Bradyrhizobium diazoefficiens: one gene and its partner. The protein of the gene in region 2 interacts with the protein of the main gene of each other region in a pairwise test. Links are inferred from orthologs where the notes say so. Each region holds a gene or a part of one and is shown on either strand. Other genes may lie near its edges.

What was found.
Region 1: the proteins of rplK (region 2) and JJB99_RS10600 interact in binary tests that used the Escherichia coli proteins (3 or more experiments, as listed by UniProt). The link is inferred for Bradyrhizobium diazoefficiens from one-to-one orthologs.

Annotation. Positions count from the first base shown.
Region 1 is NZ_CP067100.1:2,242,761-2,249,862, forward strand. What follows is about bases 1,986-4,985. They hold JJB99_RS10600 (50S ribosomal protein L11 methyltransferase), read right to left. Parts: upstream 3,930-4,985; coding sequence 3,042-3,929; downstream 1,986-3,041. Other genes in these bases: JJB99_RS10590 (aminopeptidase P family protein), read right to left, coding at 1,986-2,549; JJB99_RS10595 (hypothetical protein), read left to right, coding at 2,735-2,914; JJB99_RS10605 (Flp family type IVb pilin), read left to right, coding at 4,092-4,247; JJB99_RS10610 (hypothetical protein), read right to left, coding at 4,504-4,737; JJB99_RS10615 (phytoene desaturase family protein), read right to left, coding at 4,813-4,985. In the rest of the region: JJB99_RS10585 (multidrug effflux MFS transporter), read right to left, coding at 1-401; more of JJB99_RS10590, read right to left, coding at 720-1,985; more of JJB99_RS10615, read right to left, coding at 4,986-6,423; JJB99_RS10620 (fused MFS/spermidine synthase), read left to right, coding at 6,663-7,102. UniProt on the Escherichia coli protein: Methylates ribosomal protein L11.
Region 2 is NZ_CP067100.1:3,399,338-3,406,395, reverse strand. What follows is about bases 1,638-4,593. They hold rplK (50S ribosomal protein L11), read right to left. Parts: upstream 3,352-4,593; coding sequence 2,923-3,351; downstream 1,638-2,922. Other genes in these bases: secE (preprotein translocase subunit SecE), read right to left, coding at 4,042-4,233; nusG (transcription termination/antitermination protein NusG), read right to left, coding at 3,482-4,042; rplA (50S ribosomal protein L1), read right to left, coding at 2,224-2,916. Also shown: rplL (50S ribosomal protein L7/L12), read right to left, coding at 1-27; rplJ (50S ribosomal protein L10), read right to left, coding at 82-600; JJB99_RS16125 (serine hydrolase domain-containing protein), read left to right, coding at 4,752-5,975; JJB99_RS16120 (SDR family NAD(P)-dependent oxidoreductase), read right to left, coding at 6,157-6,924; JJB99_RS16115 (histidine phosphatase family protein), read right to left, coding at 6,994-7,058. UniProt on the Escherichia coli protein: Forms part of the ribosomal stalk which helps the ribosome interact with GTP-bound translation factors.

The DNA of each region.
Region 1 (7,102 bases), 1.2 Mb from region 2 along the record:
ATAATGGCGCGGCTCACCACCATGCCGGCGGCGCCGCCGAGTGCTTGGAAGAAGCGCGCGGCGATCAGCTGCGGCAGGGTCTGCGCGAAGATGCAGGCGACGCTCGCCGCGACCATTAGCGTGAGGCCGCAGAGGAGCACCGGGCGCCGCCCGAACCTGTCCGACAGCGGCCCCATCATCAGCTGCGACAGCGCGATGCCGACCATGTAGAACGACACCGTCATCTGCGCGACCGAGATGTCGCTGCCGAACGTCGTCGCCAGCACCGGCAGCGCCGGGACCAGCATGTAGAGTGAGATCGGGGCAATCCCGGTCATGACGACCAGGAGCAGCAACACCACGCGCGAGGTCGCGAGGTTCTTCATCGCCGCTTCCGGCGGTTTGCTGATCATGCCGTGCATGCGCGTCCGTCTCGTTCGAATTTCGAATCGGACTGTAGCGTGCTCGCACAAGACGGATATCGGTGTTTCGGAATGCAGCTATACGGATTCCGGGACTGTGATGATTGCAGCGCGATGATGGCCGATTGGGCGCTCGCTTCATTCCGCAAAACGGCGTCATCGCCCGCGAAGGCGGGCGATCCAGTACGCCGCGGCCGCTCCGCATACGTATTCTGCCTCCGGAATACTTGATTGCCCGCCTTCGCGGGGAATGACGGCGATATGTGGAGAAGCAGCATTGCGCTAATCGCGTAGGGCCATGCATCGCCCGGCCCGCGCTTACGCCGTCAGCTCCGCCGTCGCCTGGTCGAGCCACGCCTTCGTCGCCTCATCCAGCCCCTCGCGCACAGCGGCCCGGACGCGCGCGTGGTAGGCGTTGAGCCAGTCGAGCTCGTCGCGGCTCAGCATCGCCGTGTCGATCAGCCGGCGGTCGATCGGCGCCAGGGTCAGCGTCTCGAACGCGTTCATCGGCTTCTCGGCGCCCTTGATGTCGGCGGCGACCACCAGCTCGAGATTCTCGATGCGGATGCCGAAGCCGTCGGTCTTGTAATAGCCGGGCTCGTTGGACAGGATCATGCCGCGCTTCAGCGGCGTGGTGCCGAGCTTCGAGATCCGCGCCGGTCCTTCGTGGACGCTGAGATAGCTGCCGACGCCATGGCCGGTGCCGTGCTCGAAATCGATGCCGGCGGCCCAGAGATATTGCCGCGCCAGCGTGTCGAGTTGCGCACCGCTGGTGCCGTCCGGGAAGATCGCGCGCGCGATTGCAATGTGGCCGCGCAGCACGCGGGTGAAGCGGTCGCGCATCTCGGCCGTCGGTTCGCCCACCGCCATGGTGCGGGTGACGTCGGTGGTGCCGTCTTCATATTGCGCGCCGGAATCGATCAGCAGGAGGTCGCCGGGCGCGATGCGCCGGTTGCTCTTGCGGGTGACGCGGTAATGCACGATGGCGCCGTTCGGGCCGGTGCCGGAGATGGTCGGGAACGACACATCTTTCAGCGCACCGGTCTCGCGGCGGAACGTCTCCAGCGCCTCGACGGCGTCGATCTCGGTGAGCTTGCCGCTTGGCGCCTCGCGGTCGATCCATGCGAGGAAGCGGGCCAGCGCCACGGCGTCGCGGACATGAGCCGTCTTGGTGCCGGTGATCTCGGTCGCGTTCTTGACCGCCTTGAGCAGCGCGACCGGATCGTTGCCGCGCACCGGCTTGCCGCCGGCGCCCGCGATCAATCGGCTCAGCGCGTCGGCCGCCGTGGCATTGTCGAGCGCGATCGCGGCGCCGCTTCCAGCCAGCGCCATCAGCGTCGGAGCCATCGCATCGGGCTCGCGCACGTCGGCGGACTGCTCGAGATGGTCGCGCGTCAGGTTCGAGAGCTTGCGGCGATCGATGAAGATGGTGGGACGGCCGTCCTTCGGCACCACTGCATAGGACAGCGGCAGCGGCGTGTGCGCGACGTCGGCGCCGCGGATGTTGAAGGTCCAGGCGACGGCATGGCTGTCGGACAGCACCAGCGCGTCGACGCCGAGCTTGTCGATCTCGCTCCTGATCTGCGCAATTTTCGCGGCTTCGGCAACACCGGCATGTTGCAGGCCGTGCACCGCGACCGGGGCGAGCGGCGGCTGCGGCCGGTCGTGCCAGATCGCATCGACCGGATTGCTGTCGACGGCGACCAACTCGGCGCCGGCCTTAGTGCAGGCAGCAGCGAGGCGTTCGGCTGCCGCAGAAGTGTGCAGCCACGGATCAAATCCTAGGCGGTCGCCCGCCTTCAGATGCGCCGATAGCCAACTTTCCGGCGGCGGATCGATCAGCGATTCCACCGCCCAGGCCTTGGCGTCGACCTGCTTGGCGGCCTGGATGGTGTAGCGCCCATCGACGAACACTGCGGCCTCCTGCGTCAGCACCACGGCCAAGCCTGCCGAGCCGGTAAAGCCGGTCAGCCAGGCCAGCCGTTCTTCCGACGGGGGCACATATTCGTTCTGCTGCTGGTCGGCCCGGGGAACGACGAAGCCGGTCAGCTTGCGGCGGGCGAGCTCTTCGCGGAGCGCGGCGAGGCGCGCCGTCAACGCGACGCCGGCCTCGGGCTCCTCGAATGTCTGGAAATGCGCTTCGAACATGCGCTCAATCTAGGACCATGGGGATCGCTCCGCAATCCGGACGCATTTGCGTCGCATCTGGCATGGAGTGTGCTTGAAATATTCCATTCGAATTGAGTGGAGTTGGGGGATGCGGCAGTTGCGCTTCGTCCGGAGAACAGGGACATTCGAGCAGGTGGTTCATCGCAGCGGCGAGGGGACACACGATGCCAGCGTTCATGTTTGAGAAGATTTCGCCGCCGGTCCGCCGCGCTCCGGCCGCATCGAGCCCGAAGAAGCCGCGCGGCCTCATCAGCCAGATGATCGACCGTTTCGCCGAACGTCGCGCCCGGCGCGTCTTGCAGGGCGAGCGCGCGATGCGGCAGGACGAGAAGCGGGCGGAGTAGGGCGGAGTCTCGTGGGCAAAGGCGCGAAGCGCCGTGCCCACGATGCTTTCCGAATTCGCGGCCGGAATGGTGGGCAGGCTTCCGCCGTCTCTCTTTGAGCTATGGCGGACAAGTCGCTTTGCGCGCCCTACGAAAGCTTCCGCAGCAGCAGACTGCTCCACCCCTCGATCCGCAGATGCCTGAGCGGCGCGAGGCCGCGTGCGCGATAGGCGGCGATCACGGCGGGAGCCTGGTGGGTGAGCAGGCCGGAGAGGATGACGCGGGCGCCAGGCGCGAGGTGCCGCGCCATCGGACCCGCCAATTGCCTGAGCGGGTTGGCAAGAATGTTGGCCAGCACCAGGTCGAACGGGCCGCATCTGGCGAAATCGGGCGCGGCGAAGCCGGTGGCACGGATCACCCGGACGCAGGTGCCGACGTCGTTCAGGTCAGCGTTCTCGGCCGCCACCCGCACCGAGGGCGGGTCGATGTCGGAGGCCAGCACGGCACGATGCAGCGCCTTCGCCGCCGCGATGGCGAGCACGCCGGTCCCGGTGCCAAGGTCGAGCAGGCTCCGCGGCCGGGAACTCTTGAGGACATGGTCAAGCAACAGTAAACAGCCGCGGGTGGTGCCGTGGTGGCCGGTGCCGAAGGCGAGCGCCGCCTCGATCTCGATCTTGAGCTTGTTCGGCGCGACGCGGTCGCGGTCGTGGCTGCCGTGCACGACGAAGCGTCCGGCCGGCACCGGGACGAGATCTTCCAGGCTCGCCTTGACCCAGTCCTTGGCCTCGACGGTATCGAAGGCAAGGGTCGCGGCAATGCCAGTTCCTGCCGCGTTTGCAACGAGTTCGCGCAACAATTCCTGGTCCGGCGCCTCGGCGAAATGCAGCGTGACGTCCCATTGTCCGTCCGGCCGCTCGAACGCCGCGACGGCGGCATCGCCCTCGAAGAACACCTCGGTGAGCACGTCGACGACGTGTCGCGCCGCGGCCTCGTCGGGAAGCGAAAAGCTGGCACGGTGGGTGGGGGAAGGCTGCATCCTGGGGTTCCGTGGGTTCAATTTCTGGAACTTTCGTTCTCAATTTTCGTACAACTTGCGCTGCGCCGATTAACCTGACCTCAGGTTGTGGTCCGTAGATTTGCGGATGTTGGGGCTGACCAACACAGCTTGAAATGGAAATGGAGGCGAGTCTTGAAGCGCATGGTTTTGAAGTTCTGGTCCGATGAGTCCGGCGCGACCGCGATCGAATACGGCCTGATCGCGGCTGGTATCGCGTTGGCGATCATCACGGTGGTGAACAGCCTGGGCAGCACGATGAACGACAAGTTCGGTTCGATTAGCAGCTCCTTGAAGTAATTTCCGCCTCCCATTCCCAGCGGGGGCACCTTTCTTCATAGACAGCAGTTTCGACGACCGCCCGCACGGGGAATTGCCCCTGGCGGGCGAAGTCGTTTTGGGGGCGGTTCTCACAGGAAAGCCACAGCTTGTCCCGTGGTTTTCCCAACGCTGTCCACCGCCTTATCCCGCCGTCCGTCCCCCGGTTTTCCAGCGCCTTTTCAACCGGGTTTGCCCGACTGCCAACAAGCGGCGCCGCTGCCCTCTCCATAGTGTCTCAGTTCGAAATTTCACGGTCCCTGCGATCAGGAAAGGACTCGTAGGCCGTAACCATCCGGCTCACACAATCATCAAAATCTTTCCCTTTGGCGTCGGGATATAGTCCTTTGCACGTGCTCCAAGCGTCTCTGAAATGAGCGCTAAACTTCGGGTCAGGCTTGTTAGCTGTCAGCTTCAAAGCGAAGATGGCACCAAATATCAGCACCGCGGCGGCGATCGCGACTCGTTTCATTGCTGCGCCCCTCCCTTGCCAAGCACTGAGACACTACCGCCCTCTCACAGCTTTGTCCCCGGCCCATCCACAGACCTATCCACGGCTTCCGAACAGCGAGCGGTGATCCCGCAGGATCGCCTGCGCCGCGTTATGGCCGGGGGCGCCGGTGACGCCGCCGCCGGGATGGGCGCCGGAGCCGCAGTGGTAGAGGCCCTTGAGGGGCCCGCGGTAATCGGCGTGACCCAGCATCGGCCGGGCCGAGAACAACTGGTTCAAGCTCAGCGCGCCGTGGAAGATGTCGCCGCCGAGCAGGCCGAACTGCCGTTCGAGGTCGAGCGGCGAGAGGATCTGGCGGCCGAGCACGCTGGCCGCAAAGCCCGGCGCGTATTTATCCACCGTTGCGATCATGAGATCGGCGACCTCGTCGCGATGGTCGTCCCAGGATTTGCCGTCGGGAAGCTCCGGCGCGACGTGCTGGCAGAACAGGCTCGCGACGTGCTGGCCTTCGGGCGCCAGCGTGTCGTCGAGCGTCGAGGGAATCAGCATCTCCACCACAGGCTCTCGGCTCCACCCCCGCGCGCGCGCATCGAGATAAGCGCGATCCATGTAGGCAAGGCTCGGCGCGATGATGATGCCGGAGCTGAGATGATCGCCTTCGCCTGATAGCGCCGTGAAGGAGGGCAGACGGTCCAGTGCCACGTTCATGCGGAAGGTGCCGGAGCCGTTCTTCCAGTGCCTGATGCGGGCGAGGAAATCGGCGGGCAGGGCATCGGCTGCGATCAGCCGCGTATAGAGCAGCTTTGGATTGACGTTGGCTGCGACATACTTTGCGCGGATGGCGGTGCCGTTCTCCAGCACCACGCCGACGGCGCGGTCGCGCTCGATGATGATTTCGCGCACGCCGGCATCAAGGTCGATCGCGACACCGCGGCTCTGCGCGGCGCGGGCCATCGCCTGCGTGATCGCACCCATGCCGCCGATGGCGTGGCCCCAGACGCCCTTCTTGCCGTTCACCTCGCCGAAGGCGTGATGCAGCATCACATAGGCGGAGCCGGCGGCGTAGGGGCTGGCGTAATTGCCGACGATGGCGTCGAAGCCGAACAGCGCCCTGACGAGATCATGCTCGAACCGCTCGTCCAGCATCTCGCCGGCCGAGCGGGTGAAGAGATCGAGCAGGCTGCGGCTTTGCTCCAGCGTGAGCCCGCGCAGGATGTTGGCGCTCTGGAGCGCGTTCACGGCCTCGCGGATCGCAGCCGGGCCGAAACCATCGAGCAGGTTCGGCGGCGCGCGCAGCACGAACTGCCGGAGCACGTCGGCGATGTCTTCCAGCTCGCGCGAGAAATCATCGAGCGCGGCCGCATCATGCGCGCTGAGCCGCGCGACCGAATCCTTCGTCCGTCCCTCGCCGGTGAGGAGATACTTGCCATCGGACGCGGGCAGGAAATTCTGCGCGCGCCGCTCGACGATTCGCAGGCCCTGCTCGGCGAGACCGAGGTCGCGGATCACCTGCGGATTGAGCAGGCTCACGGTGTAGGCGGCGACCGAATTGCGGAAGCCCGGATGAAACTCCTCGGTGACCGCGGCGCCGCCGACCACCTTGCGGCGCTCGACGACGCGCACGCGCAGGCCCGCACTGGCGAGATAGGCCGCGCAAGTGAGGCCGTTATGGCCAGCGCCGATGATGACGACGTCGGTTTCGGTCATGAGAATTCGTGGCCCAGTCTACCGTCATTCCGGGGTTCGCGAAGCGAGAACTACGGTGCGTGCTTCCGCACCGGAGAATCTCGAGGTTCCGGGTTCGATGCCTTGCATCGCCCCGGAACGACATCTGTATATCAAGCATTCCCCACCGCAACATCACGCGCCTCTTTATTGCCCGTTCAGGCGCCGTGTGCTCCATTGCGCCCGTCCGGCGCCCGCCGGGGGTTTGAGCCGGAGCTTCCATGGATTCGATCCTGCAACCCGCCGCCACGGAGCAGCCGTCGTCATCGCGCAACCGGCTGCTGCTGACGGTCTACACTGCCGCGATCTTCGTCAGCGCATTGCTGCTGTTCTCGGTGCAGCCGCTGTTCACCAAGATGGTGCTGCCGCGGCTCGGCGGCTCGCCGGCGGTGTGGTCGGTGGCGATGGTGTTCTTCCAGTCGCTGCTGCTCGCCGGCTACGCCTATGCGCATCTGTTGATGCAGGTGAGAAACCGCATCGTTCCCGTCGTGGTGCATCTGGTGCTGCTGGTCGCGGCTTTCGCCACCCTGCCGCTCGGCATCGCCTCCGCCTATGGCGAGCCGCCGGCGTCGGGCTATGCGGTCTGGCTGCTCGGCCTGTTCGTGGTCTCGATCGGCCTGCCGTTCTTCGCGCTCGCCGCCAACAATCCGCTGCTGCAGGC
Region 2 (7,058 bases):
GTCAACGATCTTCTGCAAGTCAGCCATTGTTCAGTTTCCTTGAGTGTAAGTCTGGTTCGGGTTTGAGTTTTGCGAAGGGCGTCAGGCCGCTTCGCCCTTTGAGGCATGAGCCTGGATGACGCGCGCGAGCTTGCCCGCGGGCGCGTTGGCGAGCTGGGCCAGCTTGGTCGCCGGGGCCACGAGGAGGCCGACGATCTTGCCGCGCAGTTCGTCAAGCGACGGCAGCGAGGCAAGCGCCTTCACGCCGTCGACATTCAGGACGGTCTTCCCCATCGAGCCGCCGATGATGACGAACTTTTCGTTCGCCTTGGCGAATTCGATGGCGACCTTCGGCGCCGCTACCGGATCGTTCGAAGTGGCGATCACGGTCGGCCCCTTCAGCATGGGGCCGATGGCAACGACGTCAGTGCCTTCAAGAGCAATTTTGGCGAGACGGTTCTTCGAGACCTTCACCGAGGCACCCGCCTGCTTCATCTGCGTGCGCAGCTTCTGCATCTGGGCGACGGTGAGGCCGGAATATTGAGCAACGACCGCGACGCTCGTGGTCTTGAAGACCCCGTTGAGCTGTTCGACCGCTTCTTTCTTTGCCGCTCGTTCCACAGCAAGCTCTTTCCGGTTGGCGGTCATCGCGAAAGCGGGACCGCCGGGTTGCACCCATCGTCCCGCCCAAACCTGAACCTCGGGGCCAAAACCCTTCGGACACGCCGGGCAAGACGACAATTCAAAGCCTGCCCTCCGGGAACCCCTAAAGGCCCACGGCGTGTCGAGGTCCGAACCAGACCCGTTTCGCGAAGCCAGCCGTCAAAGCTGGGAGCGAAGTGAAATCCGGTCTTCACCCGTCTATGCAGGCCATGCGATTAAGCCGTTGAGAAATCGAAATTCCCGCGGGCGCCTGCAGTCTTGGACAGGACAAGGTCAGCCGGCGAACCGCCCGACCTCTGCCCGCACTCCACCAGCCGACGGACTTTCTTTCCTTTTCGGGCAAATCCTTGCGGACGTCCTGAAAAGGAATGATCTCCTGTCGTGTCAGGTTTTCGGAATGCGTGCACGAACGCGCCAGCCGAAGCCGGCACGTCCGGAAGCGGTTCTTTAACCCCTCTCTGCCTGCTTGCCAAGAGCAAAATTCACACCAGTTCCAATCCGTTGCCGGCGGGGGTTCAGGCGGGCCGATAAGGGCCGATTCAGGCCGATTTGACTTCATAAGGCAGTGGCCTGCCCGCGAAGAATGCGGTCAGGTTCGCCAGCACGCAGTTCTGCATGGCGACGTGCGAGTCCAGGGTGTGGCCGCCGATATGCGGGGCGAGCACGACGTTGGGGAGCGCGGTCAGCGCGTCGGGCGCGTGCGGTTCCTTCTCGAAGACGTCGAGGCCGGCGCCGGCGATGGCCTTGTCGGTGAGCGCCGCGACCAAGGCCTTCTCGTCGATCACCGAGCCGCGGGAGATGTTGACGACATAGCCGTCCGCGCCGAGGCGCCCCAGGATATCCGCATTGACGACGTGCTGCGTCTCCGCCCCTGCCCGGACCGCGATCATCAGCACGCTGCACCAGTCGGCGAGCGCCTCCAGCGACGGGAAATATTGATAGGGCAGATCGTATTGGCTGCGGCTGAAATAGCCGACCTCGCTCTCGAAGGCGGCGCAGCGCGCGGCGATCTTGCGACCGATCTCGCCCATGCCGAAGACGCCGATGCGGCGGCCAGGCATGCCGGCCTGCGGCCGCATCATCGGCGATCGCTTCGACGCGGCCCAGTCGCCGCTGCGGACATATTGGTCGGCAACCAAAATCCGCCGCGTCGTGGCCAGCATCAGCGACATCGCGAGGTCGGCCACCGAGGCGGCATTGGCGCCGGGGCTGTGCCCGACCGCGATGTTGCGCGCGGCGGCGGCTTTCAGGTCGACGCCGTCATAGCCGGTGCCGTAGCAGACGATCGCGCCGAGCTTTGGGAAGAAGTCCATCGCCTCAGCGCCGAGCGGCGTGCCGCCCGCCGTCAGCAGCGCACGGATGTCGCTCAGCTCCTCGGCCGCGAAAACCTCCCGCGCGGGCTTGCTACCGGTGTCGAGCAGGTCGAACCGCTCGGCAAAGCGCGCCGTCATCGACTTCGGGAGCGTGAATAGATCAGGACCTTGTCAGCCATTGTTGTTGTTTCCGGTCAACGCCGCCACAAACGACGAGGGGCGGAATCGGTTGCCCAATTCCGCCCCTCGCCTCATGCAATTTCCAGACTTAGCCGAGAATGGTGCCCGGCTCGACCTTCACGCCGGGGCCCATCGTCGAGGACACCGCAACGCGCTGGATGTAGGTGCCCTTCGAGCCGGCCGGCTTCGCCTTCGAGACAGCATCGGCCAGAGCCTTGATGTTCTCGACCAGCTTCTCCTCGGAGAACGAGGCCTTGCCGACGCCGGCCTGCAGGATGCCGGCCTTCTCGACACGGAACTCGACCGAGCCGCCCTTCGCACCCTTCACCGCACCGGTGACGTCCATGGTCACGGTGCCGATCTTCGGGTTCGGCATTAGGCCGCGCGGGCCCAGCACCTTACCGAGACGGCCGACCAGCGGCATCATGTCGGGGGTAGCGATGCAGCGGTCGAACTCGATCGTGCCGTTCTGCACCTTCTCGACCAGGTCCTCGGCACCGACGACGTCGGCACCGGCAGCCTTGGCCTCGTCCGCCTTGGCGCCGCGGGCGAACACGCCGACGCGGAGCGTGCGGCCGGTGCCGTTCGGCAGGGTCACGACGCCGCGGACCATCTGGTCGGCGTGGCGCGGATCGACGCCGAGATTGATCGCGACCTCGATGGTCTCGTCGAACTTCGCTTTCGCGCGTTCCTTGACCATCTTGATGGCGTCCGCGAGGGGGTAAAGCTTTTCACGGTCAATGCCTTCGCGGGCTTTGTTCAAACGCTTTCCGATTGCCATGACCGATTACCCCGCCACTTCCAAACCCATCGAACGGGCCGAGCCCTCGACCATCTTCATGGCCGATTCGATGCTGTCGCAATTCAAGTCCTTCATCTTCTTCTCGGCGATCTCGCGCACCTGCGCTTTGGTCACCTTGCCGGCCTTGTCACGGCCCGGCGCTTTCGAGCCGGACTGGATTTTTGCGGCCTGCTTGAGGAAGTAGGACATCGGAGGCGTCTTCATCTCGAACGTGAACGAACGATCGGCGTAGATCGTGATCACGACGGGAATCGGGGTGTTCTTCTCTTCCTTCTGGGTCTGGGCGTTGAACGCCTTGCAGAACTCCATGATGTTGAGACCACGCTGACCGAGCGCGGGACCGATCGGGGGCGAAGGATTCGCCGCACCGGCCGGGACCTGAAGCTTCAGGTATCCGGTCACTTTCTTTGCCATGTATCACTCCTGTTGTGCCGGCAAGGCCGGCGGTTTCAGGTTCGTGGTCTGGGTCGGATGCGGCTGGCGACCGCCCTCTCCCTCCCACGGCCTCTTGTTGCGCGAGACCAAAGCCTCGCGCCTCGTCCGGTCAGACCTTCTCGACCTGACCGAATTCCAGTTCCACCGGCGTCGCGCGGCCGAAGATCGACACCGCGACCTTCACGCGCGAGCGCGCCTCGTCGATTTCCTCCACCACACCCGAGAACGAGGCGAACGGGCCGTCAGCCACGCGCACGTTCTCGCCGATCTCGAACGACACCGACGCCTTCGGCCGTTCTACGCCCTCCTGCACCTGGTGCAGGATGCGCATGGCCTCGGCTTCCGAGATCGGCATCGGCTTGTTTTCCGCGCCGAGGAAGCCCGTGACCTTCGGCGTGTTCTTGATCAGATGAAACGCCTCGTCGGTCAGCTTCATCTTCACCAGCACGTAGCCGGGGAAGAACTTGCGCTCGGCATCGATCTTGCGGCCGCGGCGCACTTCCGTGACCTTCTCGGTCGGAACCAGCACCAGTTCGAACAGATCCTCGAGCCCGCGCTGCTTGGCCTGCTCGCGGATCGATTCGGCGACCTTCTTCTCGAAGTTCGAATAGGCGTGGACGATGTACCAGCGCTTGTCGGACGATTGGGTTGCGGCGGCTGCTGTTGCCATCAGTGAATGCCCAGAAGGAAGGTGATGAGGTAGCGGATGATCTGGTCGGCGGCGAAGAAGAAGACCGAGGCCACAGCGACCATGACGAACACCATGATGGTGGTGATCGTGGTCTCACGACGGGTCGGCCAGGTGACCTTGGCGGTCTCCGAGCGCACTTCCTGCAAGAACTTGAACGGGCTGACTGCCATCGCTTGATGTCCAACGTCCGTCGACAGACGCAACTGAATTTCAGGGATTCCGAACAGCCGCCGTTGGCCCAGCCCTCTGTCTCGAAGGATGAGCCGGAAATCGGGCTCGATTGTTCGGGGATTTCAAAGCCGCGCCGGATATCCGCATCTCAGCGGGCCGGCAGCGAGTGTCGGGTAGATACTGCGGATGGGGTCAAAGGTCAAGGATGGACGGGTGCGGCCAGTCGGCCTTGGCTTCTGGACGGGCACCGTCGAACAGTTTGGGATCAAGGGGTTAGCCGGCAGCTAACTGGCAGGAGTGGCAGGGCTCGAACCTGCGACCCCCGGTTTTGGAGACCGGTGCTCTACCAATTGAGCTACACTCCTGTGGACCCTCGCGTCGCCACGCGGATCAGGGGCGCTTTCAAGCACAGGGGACGGCCGGATTGCAAGGGTGAAGCGCGCTGGCTTCGCTTGTTTGTGCCGCGCGTTCTGGGTCACAGTTCGTTTCCGACAACAAAAAGCCACCGGGAGCGCCCATGACCGCGACAGCCGCCCTATCTTCCACAACCGCGCCGAAAACCCCGCCATTGCCCGAGGCGAAGACCGAAGCACTCGGCCTGTCGCGGCTCCGCCTCGAGGCGATGTCGGACGCGTTCAAACGCGAGATCGACAAGGGAACCGTGCCCGGCGTGACCGTGCTGGTGGCGAGGGGCGGCCAAGTCGGCTGGTTCGAGGCGCTCGGCAAGCAGAGCCCGGCGAGCTCGACGCCGATGGCGCTTGATTCGATCTTCCGGATCTTCTCGATGACCAAGCCCATCGTCTCGGTCGGCATCATGATGCTGGTCGAGGACGGCCATCTGCTACTCGGCGACCCCGTCGCCAAGTTCATCCCGGAATTCGCCGACCAGAAGGTGGGCGTGGTTAGCGGCGGCAAGCTGGAGCTGGTTCCGGCCAGGCGGCCGATGACGGTGCAGGACCTGCTCCGCCACACCTCGGGCCTCACCTATGAGCACCAAGGCGACGGCCCCGTGCACAAGCTCTACCAGGAGTCTCGCGTCCGCAGCCGCAAGATCAGCAATGCCGAGCATGCCGCGCTGGTGGCGAGCTTCCCCCTCGTCTGCCATCCCGGCGACGAGTTCAACTACAGCCGCTCCACCGACATCCTCGGCCGCATCATCGAAATCATCAGCGGCAAGTCGCTCGGCGCGTACCTCGCGGAGCGCATCCTCGCGCCGCTTCAGATGGCTGAGACCGGCTTCTCGACGAGCGAAGCCAACGCCGGCCGCCTCGCCGAGCCGTTCGCGGCCGATCCCTGGACCGGCGACAAGGTCGCGCTGTTCAACATGCTCGAGCAACCGGTGATGGAGTCCGGCGGCGGCGGGCTGGTCTCGACCACGATGGACTATGCCCGCTTCGTTCTGATGCTGCGCAACGGCGGCACGCTCGACGGCAACAGGATCATCGGCCGCAAGACGCTGGAACTGATGGCGTCCGATCATCTCGGGCCTGATGTCGTGACCAACGGCACGCTGCTGTCGCCCGGCCACGGTTTCGGTCTCGGCTTCGCCGTGCGCCGCGAGGCCGGTATCGCGCCGTTCCCCGGCAGCGTCGGCCAGTATTTCTGGAGCGGCATTGCCGGCACGTTCTTCTGGATCGATCCGAAGGAGGATCTGTTCGTGGTGTTCATGAGCCAGGGCCCGGGCCAGCGTGATTATACGCGGACGCTGGTAAGGGACCTGGTTTACGCGGCGGTGGAGTGACGCGGCGCCGTTTCTTCACTCTCGCCGTCATGCCCCGCGAAAGCGGGGCATCCCGTACGCCGCGGCAGATGTGGTGAGAGCGAGCTCTCCAATGTGGGCCGCAGAGTACTGGATCATCCGCCTTCGCGGACGATGACAGCTGTGTTTTGAGCGGCCGCGTGCCCCTTCTCGCGCAATTCCTTCAACTGATCGTCGCGCCGCCATCGATCACCATGGTCTGGCCGGTCATGAAGTCGCCGGCCTTGGAGCCCAGGAACACCGCCGCGCCCGCGATCTCGTCGGGGATGCCGATGCGGAGCAGCGGCGAGCGCGAGGTCGAGGCTTTCAAATTCTCCGGATTGTCCCATAGCGCTTTCGCGAAATCGGTCTTGATCAGGCCGGGCGCGATGCAGTTCACGCGGATGTTGTGCTTGCCGTATTCGCAGGCGAGGTTGCGCGCGAGCTGCATGTCGGCGGCCTTGGAGATCGCGTAGGCGCCGAGGATGGTCGAGCCCTTGAGGCCGCCGATCGAGGAGACGATGATGACCGAGCCGTCCTTGCGCTCGATCATCTGCGGCACCACCATCGAGATCAGCCAGTTGTTGGCGACGATGTTGTTGTCGAGAATTTTTCTGAACTGATCGTCGGAGATGCCGGCGAGCGGGCCGTAATACGGGTTCGACGCCGCGTTACAGACCAGCACGTCGATCTTGCCGAACGCGCGGTTGCTCTCGTCCACGAGGTTTTGCAGATTTTCCTTTGACGAGATGTTGGCGGCGATCGCGACTGCGGTGCCCTTGCCGTATCTGTCGTTGATGCCCTTCGCCACCTCGTCGCAGACATCGGCCTTGCGCGAGGAGATCACGACCTTGGCGCCGTGCTCGGCCATGCGCTCGGCGATCGCAAGCCCGATGCCGCGCGTCGAGCCGGTGATGACGGCGACTTTCCCCTTCATGTCGAACAAGGTCATGCTTTCCTCCCAGAGTACGATTTGATTTGGCGCGGAGCTTACGCCGCGTCCGCGCGAACGCGCAATTGCTCAGGCGAGCTTCTTGACTTCCGGCCCCGCCGGCTGATGCATCGCCGCATGCGCATCGTCGGCGA